Regions from separate parts of the Amycolatopsis sp. MJM2582 genome, predicted to be linked through region 3. Evidence: predicted binding sites of a transcription regulator. Region 3 holds the regulator's gene; each other region holds the start of a gene.

Region 1 (5,058 bases), 870 kb from region 3:
CCTGTTCCCGCAACGGTTCCTTGGCGACCTGGCGGAAGCCCGGCCGGTTGAGCAGACCGGTCAGCGGGTCGTGGTAGGCGTCGTGGCGCAGGGTCGCGAGCAGGCGCCGGTTGTCCAGCGACGTCGCGAGGTGGCTGGCCATCGTGCCGAGCAGCTGGACGTCGTACTTGCCGAACCCACGCCAGCGGCTCAGCCTGTCGTGCGCTTCGACGACGCCGAGGAGCTGGTTCGCACTGCGCAGCGGGACGACCAGCGCCTCCTGCGCGCCGCGGTCGAGCAGTGCGGAGCGGACGTCGGGATTGGCTTCGGTGATCCGGAAGTGGCGGACGTGCGCGCCGGGCAGGCGCAGCAGCGGATCGTCGGCGGCCGGGTCGACGGGCGGCAGTTCGTCGCCCGCGACGACCATCCGCATGGTGTCCTTCGGCTCCAGTCGAAGCCTCAGCACGACGCGGCCGGCGGCGAGCTGGTCCTTGATGCGTTCGGCGATGGTCGCCCACTCGCGGACGTCGACGCCGCCGACGAGTTCGTCCGCGCGCCCGGCGGGCCGTGCGGCGGCCTGCTGACCGGAGCGCGCGACCATCAGGCTGACGTCGGACAGCGCTTCCATGTCGCGTTGCTCGCGCAGCAGATCCGAGTACGCCCAGTACAACGCGGTGAGGCCGAGGAAGACGGCGAGCACGAGCGGCCAGGCCTTCGGCGTCCCGGAAATGACCAAATAACCGGAAAGACCGACCGAAGCGTTGACGAAGCCGACGACGAGGATGCGGCCGGTCAGCCGGATCGCGGTGCTGACGCGCATGCGGCGGCGCAGCACGCGGACGGCGGCGAGCGCGAGCAGGGTGCTGACCAGCGGCGCGGTCAAAGTCCCGGCCAGCGCGGCGATCCAGGTCATGTCGCGGGCGCCGGAGGCCTGTTTCACCAGTCCTGCCACGGCGAACGCGCCGGTGATCTCCAGCAGGAAGGCGCCGGCGTTGTAGAGCACGCGGCCCGCGACCTTGCGGGCCAGCAAGGTCCCGATCCCCGCCGCGAGATGCGCGGCGAGCACGACTTCGAAGGGAGCGACGAAGAAACCGATCACCAGCGGGATCTCGGTGAACGAGATCGTCCACGAGATGCCGCTGCGGACGTCGACGTTGATGCCGAGCTGTTCGGCGAGCAGGAACGCGAGGGCGAGGATCGGCCCGATCCACAGCAGATCGTCCGAGGCCTCGAAGTCCAGCCAGAGGCTGACCGCGGCCGCGGCGGCGATGCCCATGGTGAGTACCGCGAAGGTGTAGACGCGGAACCGTCGCTCGTCGGTACGAGCCTCCGTAACGGCGCCTCCCTTGCCCGCTGCCGCCTGTGCGGCGCTCCCGGGCCTGCCGTTCGTGTCCGGCATCCGACCTTCCTTCCCGGCTGCCCAACCGGTCTTGTCCTACCGCGACCTCGGGGACGAGGGCAATACAGTACCCCGGAGGGCGTACCCAAGTCCCATTCGAGACAGTATGAGATCACCCCAGGGTTAACAATGGGCGCGTCGCGCTGACCTGCGTGGACCAAGGGGTGAAATGGGAGCGTTATTCGCGTTCCTTCCGACTACCGGAAGTCACCTGGCGCCACGCTCCGACCAATCTCGTGAAGTTCCCGGCGGACCCGGCAGTAGGGGCTTGAATAGCCCTATGAATAGCCACGCCATCGCCGCCGGGCACGCCGAGCGGCTCGCCACCGTGGACGCCCTGCTCCCCGAAATGCCTGCACTGGAGCCTGTCGAGGGCTCCGTGTCACTCTCCGCGACGGTCGGCGACTCGGCCGCCGCCGGATTGTCGGTACGGACCGAGGCGGGTCCCGATTCCGTTGACTCTCCGTGGCGGGCCCTCGTCGAGCATCGCCTCGAAGCGCGCCTCACCGGCCCCCGCCCGGAAGCCGCCCTCGACGCATTACTCACCCGATGGGATGAACATCTGAAGACCGTGGCTCCACCTGGGGATGTCGAGACGGCGGCGACCGTCGTGCGGCCCAGCCGGGACTCCCCCGGCTCGGCCGAATTGCTGCGCCGCGGCTTCGCACCGGTGCTGGTGATCGCGGTCCGCCCGGCCGACCGGCTCGCCGTGACCGGACCGCCCGCCACTCCCGGCGTGCACATCCGGCCCGCCGAAGCGGATGATCTCGAAACCGCCGTCGCACTCGAACTGGAATTGCAGCGTTATGACGCGCAGTTCGGTTCTGTCACTTTGCGCGAGGGCGCGGAGGAAACGATCACGGCGGATCTGTCGAAACAGTTGGGCCGGGAAAATCCGACGTTGTGGATCGCCGAGCTGTACGGCCGTCCGCTGGGCATGGTGCGGGTGCAGTTCCCCGGCGACACGGCGTGGATCCGCGGCCGGGTCGCGGCCGAGAAGGTCGGCTACCTGTCGTCGCTGGCGGTGGCTGAGCAGGCACGGTCGAGCGGGGTGGGGACGGCGCTCGCCGCGCACGCGCACCAGGTCTTCGACGAATGCGGCACCGACGCCGTGCTGCTGCACCACGCGCTGGCCAATCCGCGCTCGACGCCGTTCTGGTACGCGCAGGGCTATCGGCCGCTCTGGACGTACTGGCAGCGACGACCCGCGGTGCCTTGATCCGGATAGGCTCGTTTTCGTGAAGAGGGACGATGACGCGGCCCCGGTGGCGCCGACCGGGGTCGACACCGAAAAGCCGTCCGCGGCGAGGATCTACGACTGGTTCCTCGGCGGGACCCACAACTGGGCGGTCGACCGCGAGTTCGCCCGCGCGCTGGAAAAGCAGTGGCGCTGGGTCAAACCGGGCGCGCGGCACAACCGCGAGTTCATGAACCGCGTCGTGCGCGCGGCGCTGGAGGCGGGGATCCGGCAGTTCATCGATCTGGGCTCCGGTGTCCCGACAGCCGGGAACGTGCACGAGATCGTGCAGGAAGAACTCGAGCCGGGCGACACGGCGAAGGTCGTGTACGTCGACTACGAGCCGGTGGCGGTGGCGCACGCGGAGCTGATCCTCGAACGTCACGAGGCGACCGACTGGGCGGGGATCGTCCAGGCGGACATGCGGCGGCCGAAGGACGTCCTGCGGCATCCGGAGACGCTGCGGCTGATCGATTTCGACCAGCCGGTGTGCCTGATGATGATGGCCGTCCTGCATTTCGCCGGACCGCACGACGATCCGCCCGCGCTGGTCGCGACGTACCGGAACGCGCTCGCGCCGGGCAGCTGGCTGGGGCTTTCGCATATGAGCTTCGGCGGCCAGACCGGCGAGGACGCCGACGGGCTGCATTGGATGGTCGAGCAGTACCGGAAGACGAGCAACCCGGTGTGGATGCGGGACCGCGAAGAGATCGAGCCGCTCTTCGGCGACTGGCCACTACTGGAGCCCGGCGTCGTCCACCTGCCCGACTGGCGACCCGTGCGGGAGCTGCGGCGGGACGAGGAAGGTGCCCGGCCGTTCGCCTGGTGCGGGGTCTCGGTGCACCCCTGACCTCAGACCTCTCGCCGGTTCGCGTCGCGTTCAGGGGGCTAAAGGCGACGCGGACCGAGCAGAGGTCGGAGGAATGAGTGATCGCTGACGGCGAACGTGGAACGGAAACAAACGGGTCGATCGGAGAGTTGAGCTAGGCAGACTCAACTAACCGAGGAGTGCACAGATGACCGACAACCGCCTCCTGCCCGTCCTCCCGCTCGATGACGACGTCGTGCTGCCGGGCATGATCGTCCCGCTCGACCTCGCCGACACGGAGACGCGCGCCGCGGTGGAGTCCGCCCAGGCCAACACGCCTGCCCAGGCTTCCTTCCCGGGGATCCGGTCCAGCGCCTCCGCCAAGGCCGAGGTGCTGATCGTCCCCCGCGTCCACGGCGAATACGCCGAACTCGGCACCATCGCGACCGTCGAACGCATCGGGCGCGTGCCCGGCGGCAAGACCGCGGTGCTGTTGCGCGGCACCCGCCGCGCCGTCGTCGGCCGCATCGCCGACGGCCCCGGCGCCGCCCGCTGGGTCCACGCCGAGGTCGCCACCGAGACCACCGACGACAACTCCGCGAAACTCGCGTCCGAGTACAAGAGTGTCGTCCTCGCGATCCTCCAGCAGCGTGGCGGCTGGCAGATGATCGACGCGGTCCAGGAGGTCGAGGACCCGTCCGCGGTCGCCGACCTGGCGGGCAACTCGTCGTACCTCAAGACCGAGCAGAAACTCGAACTGCTCTCCGCCCTCGACGTCTCGGCGCGGCTCGAGAAGGCTCTCGAATGGAGCCGCGAGCAGCTGGCCGAGCTCGAAGTCACCGACACCATCCGCAAGGACGTCCAGGAGGGCATGGAGAAGCAGCAGAAGGAGTTCCTGCTGCGCCGCCAGCTCGAAGCGATCCGCAAGGAGCTGGGCGAGCTCGACGGCACGGCCAACGACGACGACTACCGCGCCCGCGTCGAGGCCGCCGAGCTGCCGGACGCGGTCAAGAAGGCCGCACTGTCCGAAGTGGACAAACTGGAGCGCACCTCCGACCAGTCCCCCGAGGGCGGCTGGATCCGCACCTGGCTGGACACGGTCCTCGAACTGCCGTGGAACGAGCGCACCACCGACGTCCACGACATCGCCGCGGCGCGGGACATCCTCGACGCCGATCACGCCGGCCTCGACGACGTGAAGGAACGCATCATCGAGTATCTGGCCGTGCGCAAGCGCCGTGCGGAGTCGGGCCTCGGCCCGGTCGGCGGACGGCGTTCGGGCGCGGTGCTCGCGCTCGCCGGCCCTCCCGGTGTCGGTAAGACGTCGCTCGGCGAGTCCGTGGCGAAGGCGATGGGCCGCAAGTTCGTCCGCGTCGCGCTCGGCGGCATCCGTGACGAGGCGGAGATCCGCGGCCACCGCCGCACCTACGTCGGCGCGCTGCCCGGCCGGATCGTCCGCGCCATCAAGGAAGCGGGTTCGATGAACCCGGTCGTGCTGCTCGACGAGATCGACAAGGTCGGCGCCGACTACCGCGGCGACCCGACGGCGGCGTTACTGGAGGTGCTGGACCCGGAGCAGAACCACACGTTCCGCGACCACTACCTCGAGGTCGAACTGGACCTGTCCGACGTCGT
Region 2 (5,058 bases), on a different contig from region 3:
CCGCAGCAGGGAAGGCTCTTCGCTGGTCACGCTCGGTTCGGGGGGCGTACTCACCCGCTCAGCCTAGCCAGCGGCGGCAGGTCCTCCCGCGTCAGCTGGCCCGGGTGTGCGTCCAGCCGCGGCGTTGCAGGTCCGCGCTGGTCAGCGCCACGGGCCTGCCCCGGTGGTCGGTGCCCATCCAGCGATGGTGGCCCGCCGAGTTCTCCAGGACGTACGGGCGGCCGCCACACCAGACGACGGTGCACGGGGCCGTCGGGGGAAGCTCCGTGCTCGCCGGTGCGGTGGCCTGGGTTGACGCGGGGTCGGTCTGTTCGTCGGTCTTCATCGCTCTCACGGTTTCGGTGACGGGGACTGGGACACGCCGGAGCGCTACTTGTCTTTTCGGCAGAACGGGGCCGCGCGTTAACGGCTCGGCGCCGGATTCGTCCGATCGGTTCGCGACGACAGCAGGGTGTTGCCGCGCCGTGAACGGCATATTAATTGTCCACAGTGGACAGTGATTGCCCGGTCCTCGCGTATCGCGGCGACGGGGCCGCGATAGCCTCCCGCGAACCGAACGTGGCTCAATGCCACGACATCGGGCCCGGCCGGGTCAGAATGGGCCGGCCACGACCGGCCGACGAAAGGATCGCCTTGCCCGTCTCGACGACCACGGGAACGTGGCGGCACCTGGTCGCGGTCTGCGCCGTCGCCGGAACGCTCGCCGCCTGTTCGGGCGAAGCCCCGCCACCGCCTGTCACTTCGACGCCGGTCTCATCGCCCGCGATCCCCACGAGCGCGTCCAGCGTTTCGGTGCCGCCGATCCCGTCCCAAACCGCGCCGAGTCCGTCCGCCGCCCCGACTCCCGCCCCCAAACCGAAGCCCGCTGAACCGGTACAGGGTTCCTGCGGAACGGTGACCGCGGCGAGCGGGCTGACCTTGCAGGTGCTCAACGGACCCGGCGTCTCCTGTGCGGAGGCGACCGGGATCGTCGACGCGTTCCACAAGAGGATCGCCGGCCGTCAGTCCGCGGGCTCGGACGAGCCGGTCAGCGAGACAGTGGACGGCTGGCTGTGCGTCTCCGGTGCTCCCGCCGCCCAGGGCGGCACGAGTTGCAGCAAGGGCGAGCAGAACGTGTTCGCCGCCGTCGTCCCCGTCGAATGAACCATCCCCGAGAAGAAGGGCCCATGAAGAGCCTCGCCGTGCTTCCCGCCGCGTTCGCCGTCGTCCTGCTGAGCGGTTGCGGCGCCGATCCCGCGCCCGCGGCCGCGCCGCCCCCGTCCTCCCCCGCACCCGCCGCCGACCAGGCCCTCGCCGGATCGCCGTGCGGAGAAGTCGCCGGATACCAAGGCGCGAAGAACAAGGTCGTCGTCCGGGGGAAGACCGACTGTGCCGAAGCGACGCAGGTGCTCAAGGACTACTTCGCCAAGCTGACACCCGCCGAAGCGACGTCACCGCAGGGGCCGGGCCCGGTCGTGGTCGGGGCCTGGACCTGCGGCAGCGGTCCGAACGATCCGGTGACGAGCTGTTCGACCGAGGACGAACGGCAGATCGAGGCCACCCGGAGCTGAGCACGGACGGCGGCGTCACTTCCCGCGACGCCGCCAGGTCCGGGTCTTCCGGTACAGGACACCGAGTCCGATCAGCATGCCCAGCAGGACCAGGCCGCACAACGCGACCATCACCAGGCTCAAAACCCGATTCGACCTTGACGGGTAAGCGAATCCGTCACCGGCGAAGATCCTGTCGCCTTCCGCGACCCTCTCGCCGTTGATCCTCCCCTGTCCGGTGCGCCCGTCGTCGAACCGCCACCCAGCCTCGCAGTAGGGAAACCGGCCGCTCATCGGCGGCCCTTCCTCGACACATCCGGAGACGGCGGTGACCGTGACGTCCTCTCCGGCGTTCAGTTCACGCACGCGGTCACCGAGGGCTCCCCCGGTCACCCACAACAGGAAAACGAGCGGGATCCCGCCCAGCAGCATCTGCAAGAGAAACCTAGAAGTCCCCGGTTCACCTGACAAGGAAGTCCCTTCTTCTCGGCCATTCCAGGCTATTCGCCGAAGCGACGGAGCTGCACGGGATTTGTACCCACCCCCTTGCCAGCCGAAGTAAGAGTCGTCTAGACTCAAACTATGCTCACCAGGGAAGACGCCATGAAGGCGGTCGAGGACGCGGCCGGCCCGGCCGCGCTGTTCGCCCGCCATCGCTACCGCGAACTGGCGGCCGTGCTCCACCCCGACCGCAACCCCGGCGACGCGCGGGCCCACCGCGCGGCCGCCACGCTCAACCGCCTCCACGACGAGTGGAAGCGGGCCCGGCGGCAGACGGTCACCACGGCGACGTCGGCCTACACCCTCGTCGCGCCGCACGCGGTGGGCAGTGTCGCCACGACCTACCGGACCACCGGCCCGCATCTGGTCAAACTCGTCCGCGATCCGGCGCTCAACCCGTTGATCCACGCCGAATGGGAAGCGTTGCGCGCGCTGGACGGCTTCACCGAGCGGCATCGGTGGCTCCGTCCCTACTACCCGCGGCTGCTCGACACGTCGGGGCCGGTCGCGAGGGGCGATCGCGCGTTCAGCGTTCTCGATCCGCTCGTCGACGGCTTCCTCACCCTCGCCGACATCGGGAAGGCCTTCCCCGGCGGGCTCGACGGCCGCGACTACGCCTGGATGCACCGTCGTCTCCTGCGTGCCGTGGCCGGCGCGCACCGGGCGGGTGTCGTCCACGGCCATCTCACCGCGGACAACGTGCTCGTCCATCCCGGACAGCACGGCATCGTCGTGGCCGGCTGGTCGTTCGCCGTCGAAGACGGTGCGCTCCCGCTGGCGGCGGACAAATCCGTCCGCTATCCACCGGAAGTCCACAAAGGACAGCCGATGACCGCGGCCACCGACGTCCACATGCTCCACCGCATGATGCTGGGCCTGCTGGCACCGGGCGAAACCCGCCAGCGCGAATTCGCCAAGTGGTGTCTCCAGGAGATCCCGGCACAACGACCCGAGGCCGCCGATCTGCTCGACGAGTACGACGAACTGCTCGCCGACCTGTACGGCCCTCGCACCTTCCGACCGTTCATCATCCCCGAGACAGGAGCCTGACCATGGGACACGGACACTGGGACGACAACGCCTACGCCGCCGCGAAGACCTTCCGCGCGGCCAAGGGCGAGGACGATTTCGGCTACACCGCCGATCTCCGTTCCAAACCCGCGAAGGAATGGAAGGTCGCGCCCGCGCTGGACCCGCTGAACGCCGTGCGGGAATGCCGGGATTCGGCCGACCACAGCGATTCGACGCCGATCGCGGTGCTGTTCGACGTCACCGGTTCGATGCGCCGGGTGCCGCGGATCATGCAGGGCAAGCTCGGAAAGCTGCACGGCCTGCTGAAGCGCCGGGGTTATCTGGCCGACCCGCAGGTGCTGTTCGGTGCGATCGGCGACGCCGACAGCGACCGGGTTCCGTTGCAGGTCGGGCAGTTCGAATCGGACAACCGGATGGACGAGCAGCTGCGCACGATGTTCCTCGAAGGCGGGGGCGGCGGCCAGAAGAGCGAGTCCTACGAACTGGCCGCGTACTTCATGGCGCGGCACGTGGTGACCGACGCGTGGCAGAACCGCGGCCGCAAGGGCTATCTGTTCATCATCGGCGACGAGCTGAACAAGCCCGCGCTGGAGGCCCGCCACATCCGCCGGGTGATCGGGGACGACGTGCGGGAGGACATCGACCCGGCCTCGGTGTACCGGGAGCTGGCGCGCAAGTGGCACGTCTACTTCGTGCTGCCGAACCAGTCCTCGTACTACAACGACCCGCAGATCGGCGAGCACTGGAGCGAGCTGCTCGGCCAGAACTTCCTGAAGCTGGACGACCCGGGCGCGGTGTGCGAGCTGATCGCCGCCACCATCGGGCTGGAAGAGCGGGTGGTCGACGTCGACCGGGCGCTCGCCGACCTCGCGGACGTCGGCTCGGTCGCCGAAAGCAAGGCGGTCGGCAAGGCGCTGGCGAAGCTCGGCACCAAATCGGTCGTCACGTCGGCGGTGCCCGAGGCCGGCGGGCCGAGCGACGTGGTACTGCGATGAGTCTCCTTGATGGTCACGTGGTGGTGGTCGGGCTCGGCTTCGGCGACGAGGGCAAGGGCGCGGTGGTCGACGCGCTCTGCGCCGCCCGGCCCACCACCGCGGTGGTCCGCTTCAACGGGGGCGCGCAGGCCGCGCACAACGTCGTCGTGGACGGGCGGCACCACACCTTCAGCCAGTTCGGGGCGGGCACGTTCGCCGGCGTGCCCACCCATCTGTCGCGGTTCGTGCTCGTCGAGCCGTTCGCGCTCGCCGCGGAAGCTCGACGGCTCGAAGCGGCCGGCGTCCGGAATCCGCTGTCACTGCTGAGTGTGGACGGCCGGGCGCTGCTCACGACGCCGTTCCACATCCACGCCAACCGGGCCAGGGAGGAGGCCCGCGGCGTGGACCGGCACGGTTCGTGTGGCAAGGGCATCGGCGAGACCGTCTGGTACTCGCTGTTGCCCGGGGCCGCGCCGGGGGAGGTGGTGGAGAGCCAGGAGGTGATCGGGACGCCGGGGGAAGCGCCCACGGTCGCCGACTGCGCCCGGCCGTCGGTGCTGCGGCGCAAACTGGACGCGCTCGCGCGGTTCTACGCGCCGCTCGCCACGCCGCCGCACAGCGTCGACGAACTGGTGGCGCTGTACCGCGATTTCGCGGGCGCGGTGCGGATCACCGACGGGGGCGAAACGGGACGGCTGGCGGATTCCGGGCGGCTGGTGTTCGAGGGAGCGCAGGGGGCTCTTCTCGACCAGTACCACGGGTTCCATCCGCACACGACCTGGTCGACGACCACGCCGCACAACGCCCGCACCCTGTTGGGCGGGCGCCCGCACACCGTCGTGGGGGTGACACGGACGTACCTCACCCGGCACGGCGCGGGACCGCTGCCGACCGAATCCGCCGCCGTGCTCGCCCGCTTTCCCGAGGCGCACAACGAAACCGGCGAATTCCAGGGCGCTTGGCGGGCGGGGCATCTCGACGCGGCCTTGCTGGACTACGCGATCGCGGCCTGCGACGGCGTG
Region 3 (5,058 bases):
AGCTCTCCCGCGCCGAGTTCCAGAAGATCACTTCGGACCTGCTCGAGCGCACCCGCAAGCCGTTCAACAACGTCATCCGTGACGCGGGCGTCGCCGTCGGCGACATCGACCACGTCGTGCTCGTGGGTGGCTCCACCCGCATGCCCGCCGTGTCCGAGCTGGTCAAGGAGCTGACCGGCGGCCGCGAGCCGAACAAGGGCGTGAACCCGGACGAGGTCGTCGCGGTCGGCGCGGCGCTGCAGGCCGGTGTGCTCAAGGGTGAGGTCAAGGACGTCCTGCTGCTCGACGTGACCCCGCTTTCGCTGGGCATCGAGACCAAGGGCGGCGTGTTCACCAAGCTCATCGAGCGCAACACCACGATCCCGACCAAGCGTTCGGAGATCTTCTCCACCGCGGACGACAACCAGCCGTCGGTGCAGATCCAGGTGTTCCAGGGTGAGCGCGAGATCGCGGCGCACAACAAGAAGCTCGGCATGTTCGAGCTGACCGGTCTCCCGCCCGCCCCGCGTGGCGTGCCGCAGATCGAGGTCACCTTCGACATCGACGCCAACGGCATCGTGCACGTCCTCGCGAAGGACCTCGGCACGAACAAGGAGCAGTCGATGACGATCACCGGTGGCTCCGCGCTGCCGAAGGACGACATCGAGCGCATGGTCAAGGACGCCGAGGCGCACGCCGAGGAGGACAAGCAGCGCCGCGAGGAGGCGGAGACCCGCAACCAGGCGGAGACGCTGGTCTACCAGACCGAGAAGTTCGTCAAGGACAACGAGGACAAGCTGCCCGACGAGCTCAAGGGCAAGGTGAAGTCCGCGATCGACGAGGCCAACGAGGCGCTCAAGGGCACCGACTCGGCGAAGATCCGCGAGTCCATCGAGAAGCTGAACACCGCTTCGCAGGAGCTGGGCACCGCGCTCTACGCCAACGCCACCCCGGGTGCCGAAGGTGCCGCCGGTGAAGGCGCCGCCGGTGCGGCGGGCGCGGGTACCGGTTCGCAGGCCAAGGCGGACGACGTCGTCGACGCCGAGATCGTCGAAGAGGACGAGAAGGACAAGAAGTGACGGGACGCTACGACGAAACCGAGGGCCGGGGCCCGGAGGAACCGGTGGTCGTGCGGGACCGTAGGCGGATCGACCCGCTGACCGGTGAGGTCCGCCCGGCTGCCCCGGCCGCCGAACCCCAGGACGGCCCGAAGCACGCCGCTCCGAGTGAAGACACCGCATCGACCGAGCCGGAGCCCGCGACCCACGCGGGCCCCGGCCTCGGGGAGTCCATTGTGGACGACTCGGTGTCGGTGGCCACGGGACTGGAGAAGGAGCTGGCGGAGCGCACCGCCGACCTTCAGCGCCTCCAGGCCGAGTACGCGAACTACCGCAAGCGCGTGGACCGCGACCGCGAGCAGGTCGTCGTCGGCGCGAAGGCGTCGGTTGTCGGCGACCTGCTTCCGCTGCTCGACGACCTCGAGCGCGCGGAGCAGCACGGCGATCTGACCGGTGCCTTCAAGGCGGTCGGCGAGAAGCTGGTCGGGAGCCTGCAGCGGTCGGGCCTCGAAGCGTTCGGCACCGAAGGCGAGCCCTTCGACCCGAGCGTGCACGAGGCCGTGCAGCACAGCACGTCCCCGGACGTCACCGGGCCGACGGTCACCATGGTCATGCGCCGCGGTTACCGCTTCGGCGAGCGCGTGCTGCGTCCGGCGATGGTCGGGGTCACCGACCACGAGCCGGGTGGCGCCCCGGTGGACCCGCCGGTGGGCGGCGAGCTGCCGCTCGAGGGCGAACTTTTCGATGAGAACAACCGCTGATCGGCGATACGGCGTGAAAGGAGGAGACGTTCGGTGAGTGCACGGGAATGGATCGGTAAGGACTTCTACCGTGAACTGGGCGTCTCCTCCGACGCCACCGCGGACGAGATCAAGAAGGCCTACCGCAAGCTGGCCAAGGAGAACCACCCCGACGCCAACGCGGGCAACGCGGAGGCCGAGAAGAAGTTCAAGGCGGTCTCCGAGGCGTACGGCGTGCTGTCCGACACGGCCAAGCGCAAGGAGTACGACGAGGCTCGCCGCCTCTTCGGCTCCGGCGGTCCCGGTGGCTTCGGCTTCCCGGGCGGCGGTGCCGGCGGCGGCGGTTTCGACGTCGGCGACATCTTCGGCCAGGCGGGGCAGCAGCAGGGCGGCTTCGGCGGTCTCGGCGACATCCTGGGCGGGCTGTTCGGCCGCCGCGGCGCCGCGGCCGGTGCCACGGCGAACCGGCCGCAACGCGGATCGGACGTCGAGACCGACGTCCGGATCGACTTCACCGAGGCGGTCAAGGGCGCGACCCTGCCGCTGCGGCTGTCGAGCCCGGCGACCTGTTCCACCTGCGGTGGCAACGGCGCGAAACCGGGGACCTCCCCGAGGACGTGCGCGACCTGTCAGGGCAGCGGGCTGGTCAGCCGCAGCCAGGGCGCGTTCGCGTTCTCCGAGCCGTGCCGCGACTGCCGCGGCCGCGGTCAGATCATCGACGACCCGTGCCCGGAATGCGCGGGCGAGGGCATCAGCACCCGCACTCGCACGCTGACCGTGCGGATCCCGCCGGGCGTCGCCGACGACCAGCGGATCCGGCTGGCGGGCCAGGGCGAACCGGGCCGTGGCGGCGCGCAGCCGGGCGACCTGTACGTCCGCGTGCACGTCGCTCCGCACACGTTGTTCGGGCGCAAGGACCTCGACCTGACGATCACCGTGCCGGTGTCCTTCACGGAGCTGGCCCTCGGCGGCACGATCACCGTGCCGACGCTCGAGGGCAAGGTCTCGCTGAAGGTGCCGCAGGGTACGGCGAGCGGTCGCGTACTTCGTGTGCGCGGCAAGGGAATCGCGAAGCGTGACGGCTCGCAGGGCGATCTGCTGGTCACCCTGCAGGCGGCCATCCCGGCCAAATTGGACGACAAGGCCCGTGAAGCGCTGGAGGCGTACGCGGAAGCCATGGCCGACCACGACCCGCGACCGGAGATCACCGAACTTCTCGAAGGCAGGTGAGCAAGATGTTCGGCGGGCTGCCGCACGGTGCGGACGAGGACACCCCGGTGTTCGTCATTTCGGTGGCGGCACAGCTTTCCGGCCTGCACGCGCAGACCCTGCGGTCCTACGACCGCCAGGGTCTCGTGTCGCCGGGCCGGACCTCCGGCGGTGGACGGCGTTACTCGATGCGGGACATCGCGTTGCTGCGCGAAGTGCAGCGACTGTCCCAAGAGGACGGTGTCAATCTCGCGGGCATCAAGCGGATCATCGAGCTGGAGAACCAGGTCGACGCGCTCCGCTCGCGTATCGCCGAACTGACCGAGGAGCTCACGGCGGCGTACCTCACCGCCGAACAGACGGCCGCGGCCGTGCATGCCTCCTACCGCAAGGATCTCGTTCCCCTGCGGCAGCAGACGGCCCTCGTGGTCTGGAAGCCCAAAAAGCGCAATTAGTCCTCTAAATGCCGCGGGTCCCCAGCCCTCGTGAATACGTGAAGGCCCCCTTCACTGCGCTAGACGCAATGAAGGGGGCCTTCACGTACTTCACGCATTCAGAGGACTAAATGCGTCATTGGCCGGGGACCAGGGTGCGGATCTGCTGGACCTCGCCGGTGCGCGAGTCCTGGATCCGCTGGGCCAGCGCCTTCGACTCGGGGTTCTTCCCGTCCTTCAACTCGGTCCTCGCCAGCGCGACCCCGTTGTGCTGGTGCGCCACGAAGATGTCGGCGAAGTCGAGGGTGAACTCCGGACCATCCTTTTTGGACAGTGCGTCGAGCAGGCCCTTGTCGGTGAGTCCGTCGCCACCGTGATGATGGTGCGCCTTCGGGTCCATGGAACCCGTCTCGGGTTTGCCCCAGGCCTTCAGCCAGTTCCGCATGTCGGTGCTCTCGGTCTGCTGCGTCGCCTCGATCGCGGCCGCGAGATCCTTGAGCTCCTGCTTCTGCCCCTGCTTGGCCTTGACCAGCTTGACGATCTCCACGCCCTGGTTGTTGTGGGCGATCATCATCTGCAGGAACATCACGTCGGCGTCGTTGTACTCCGCGGACGCCCCGGCCGACTGGGGAACCGGGGAGATCGGGGCGCCGGCGTTGGTGGGTGAGCCATCGCCGGCCCCGCAGCCCGCGATGGCCACGAGACCGGCGACGAGAACGAGGGCCAGCTTCACTGGCACGTCCCCCTTACTGCCGGGTCCACAAGGCGGGGGTGTTCGGCGGTTCCCAGCCTTGGATCGCGGTATGCGCCAGCTGGCAGCGGTAGGTCGCGCCGCCGTAGGTCACCGTGTTGCCGACCGCGTAGGACGTTCCGGCCGCCCAGGTGCCGCCGGTGGGCGGGTTGCTGGTGCTGGTCGGCGGGTTCGACGTCGTGGGCGGGTTGCTGGTGGTCGGCGGGTTGCTGGTGCTGGTGGGCGGGGTGCCGCCGCCGATCTGCAGGTCGATGCAGCTGTAGAAGGCCATCGGCGTGTCCGCGATGTTCCAGATGGCGAGCACCTTCTGGCGGCCGCTGAAGCCGGCCAGGCTCACCGTGTGCGACGTCGGGTCCTTCGGCGCGGAGTTGTTCCCGCTGATGTCGGCGATCTTGGTGCCGCCGATGTAGTACTCGTAGTTCGTGGTCCGGTGGTAGGCGGTGAACTTCCAGTTGAAGGTCACGCTGTTGCCGACCGACGCGGCGGGCCACGGCTTCGACTCGTCGTTGAGTTCGGCGAATCCGGGAAGGCCGCCGTTGCAGCTGCGGAGCCCCTTGGGGCCTTCGACGCTCTGCGGTTCGTAGACGATGGCGCCGCAGCCGGAAACCTTGCCTTGGGCGCAGTTCGCCTGGCGGCTGGGCGGGGACAGCACATAGCCGTGGGCGCTGGCCACCTGCGGGATGGCCACGATGGCGATCGGGGCGAGGATCGCACCGGCGGCGGCTGCCACGAGCTTGCGTTTGACGGTCATGCCGGCTCCTGGGGATGGAACGACGGTGTTCCCGTGAGGGGGAGCAATGTGGTCTAGACCATAAATCCGCCGGTGACCGTGGTCAATGATTCACTGACCTACTGCTGCGTCGGGCCCAGGTGGAACAGCCGATCGG

Evidence for each region. The regulator HspR, encoded in region 3, represses chaperone genes until heat shock. The targets are predictions, from matches to a motif close to ANNTTGAGTNNNNNNNACTCAANNT.
Region 1: lon (endopeptidase La) is a predicted target of HspR. The motif match lies at 3,591-3,615, and genes of this name have one in related genera.
Region 2: ED92_RS12805 (adenylate cyclase) is a predicted target of HspR. The motif match lies at 2,087-2,111, and genes of this name have one in related genera.

Annotation. Positions count from the first base shown of each region.
Region 1 is NZ_JPLW01000001.1:618,587-623,644, forward strand. Features, by position in the region: gene ED92_RS03040 (bifunctional diguanylate cyclase/phosphodiesterase) at 1-1,378, opposite strand, end outside; gene ED92_RS03045 (GNAT family N-acetyltransferase) at 1,659-2,597, shown strand; gene ED92_RS03050 (SAM-dependent methyltransferase) at 2,617-3,465, shown strand; gene lon (endopeptidase La) at 3,632-5,058, shown strand, end outside.
Region 2 is NZ_JPLW01000002.1:557,356-562,413, reverse strand. Features, by position in the region: gene ED92_RS12835 (CDP-alcohol phosphatidyltransferase family protein) at 1-54, opposite strand, end outside; gene ED92_RS12830 (hypothetical protein) at 92-325, opposite strand; gene ED92_RS12825 (hypothetical protein) at 564-854, opposite strand; gene ED92_RS12820 (hypothetical protein) at 895-1,143, shown strand; gene ED92_RS12815 (hypothetical protein) at 1,167-1,550, shown strand; gene ED92_RS12810 (hypothetical protein) at 1,566-1,961, opposite strand; gene ED92_RS12805 (adenylate cyclase) at 2,112-3,080, shown strand; gene ED92_RS12800 (hypothetical protein) at 3,083-4,057, shown strand; gene ED92_RS12795 (adenylosuccinate synthetase) at 4,054-5,058, shown strand, end outside.
Region 3 is NZ_JPLW01000001.1:1,485,117-1,490,174, forward strand. Features, by position in the region: gene dnaK (molecular chaperone DnaK) at 1-1,058, shown strand, start outside; gene grpE (nucleotide exchange factor GrpE) at 1,055-1,798, shown strand; gene dnaJ (molecular chaperone DnaJ) at 1,832-3,007, shown strand; gene ED92_RS07305 (heat shock protein transcriptional repressor HspR) at 3,013-3,441, shown strand; gene ED92_RS07310 (DUF305 domain-containing protein) at 3,557-4,159, opposite strand; gene ED92_RS07315 (lytic polysaccharide monooxygenase) at 4,167-4,922, opposite strand.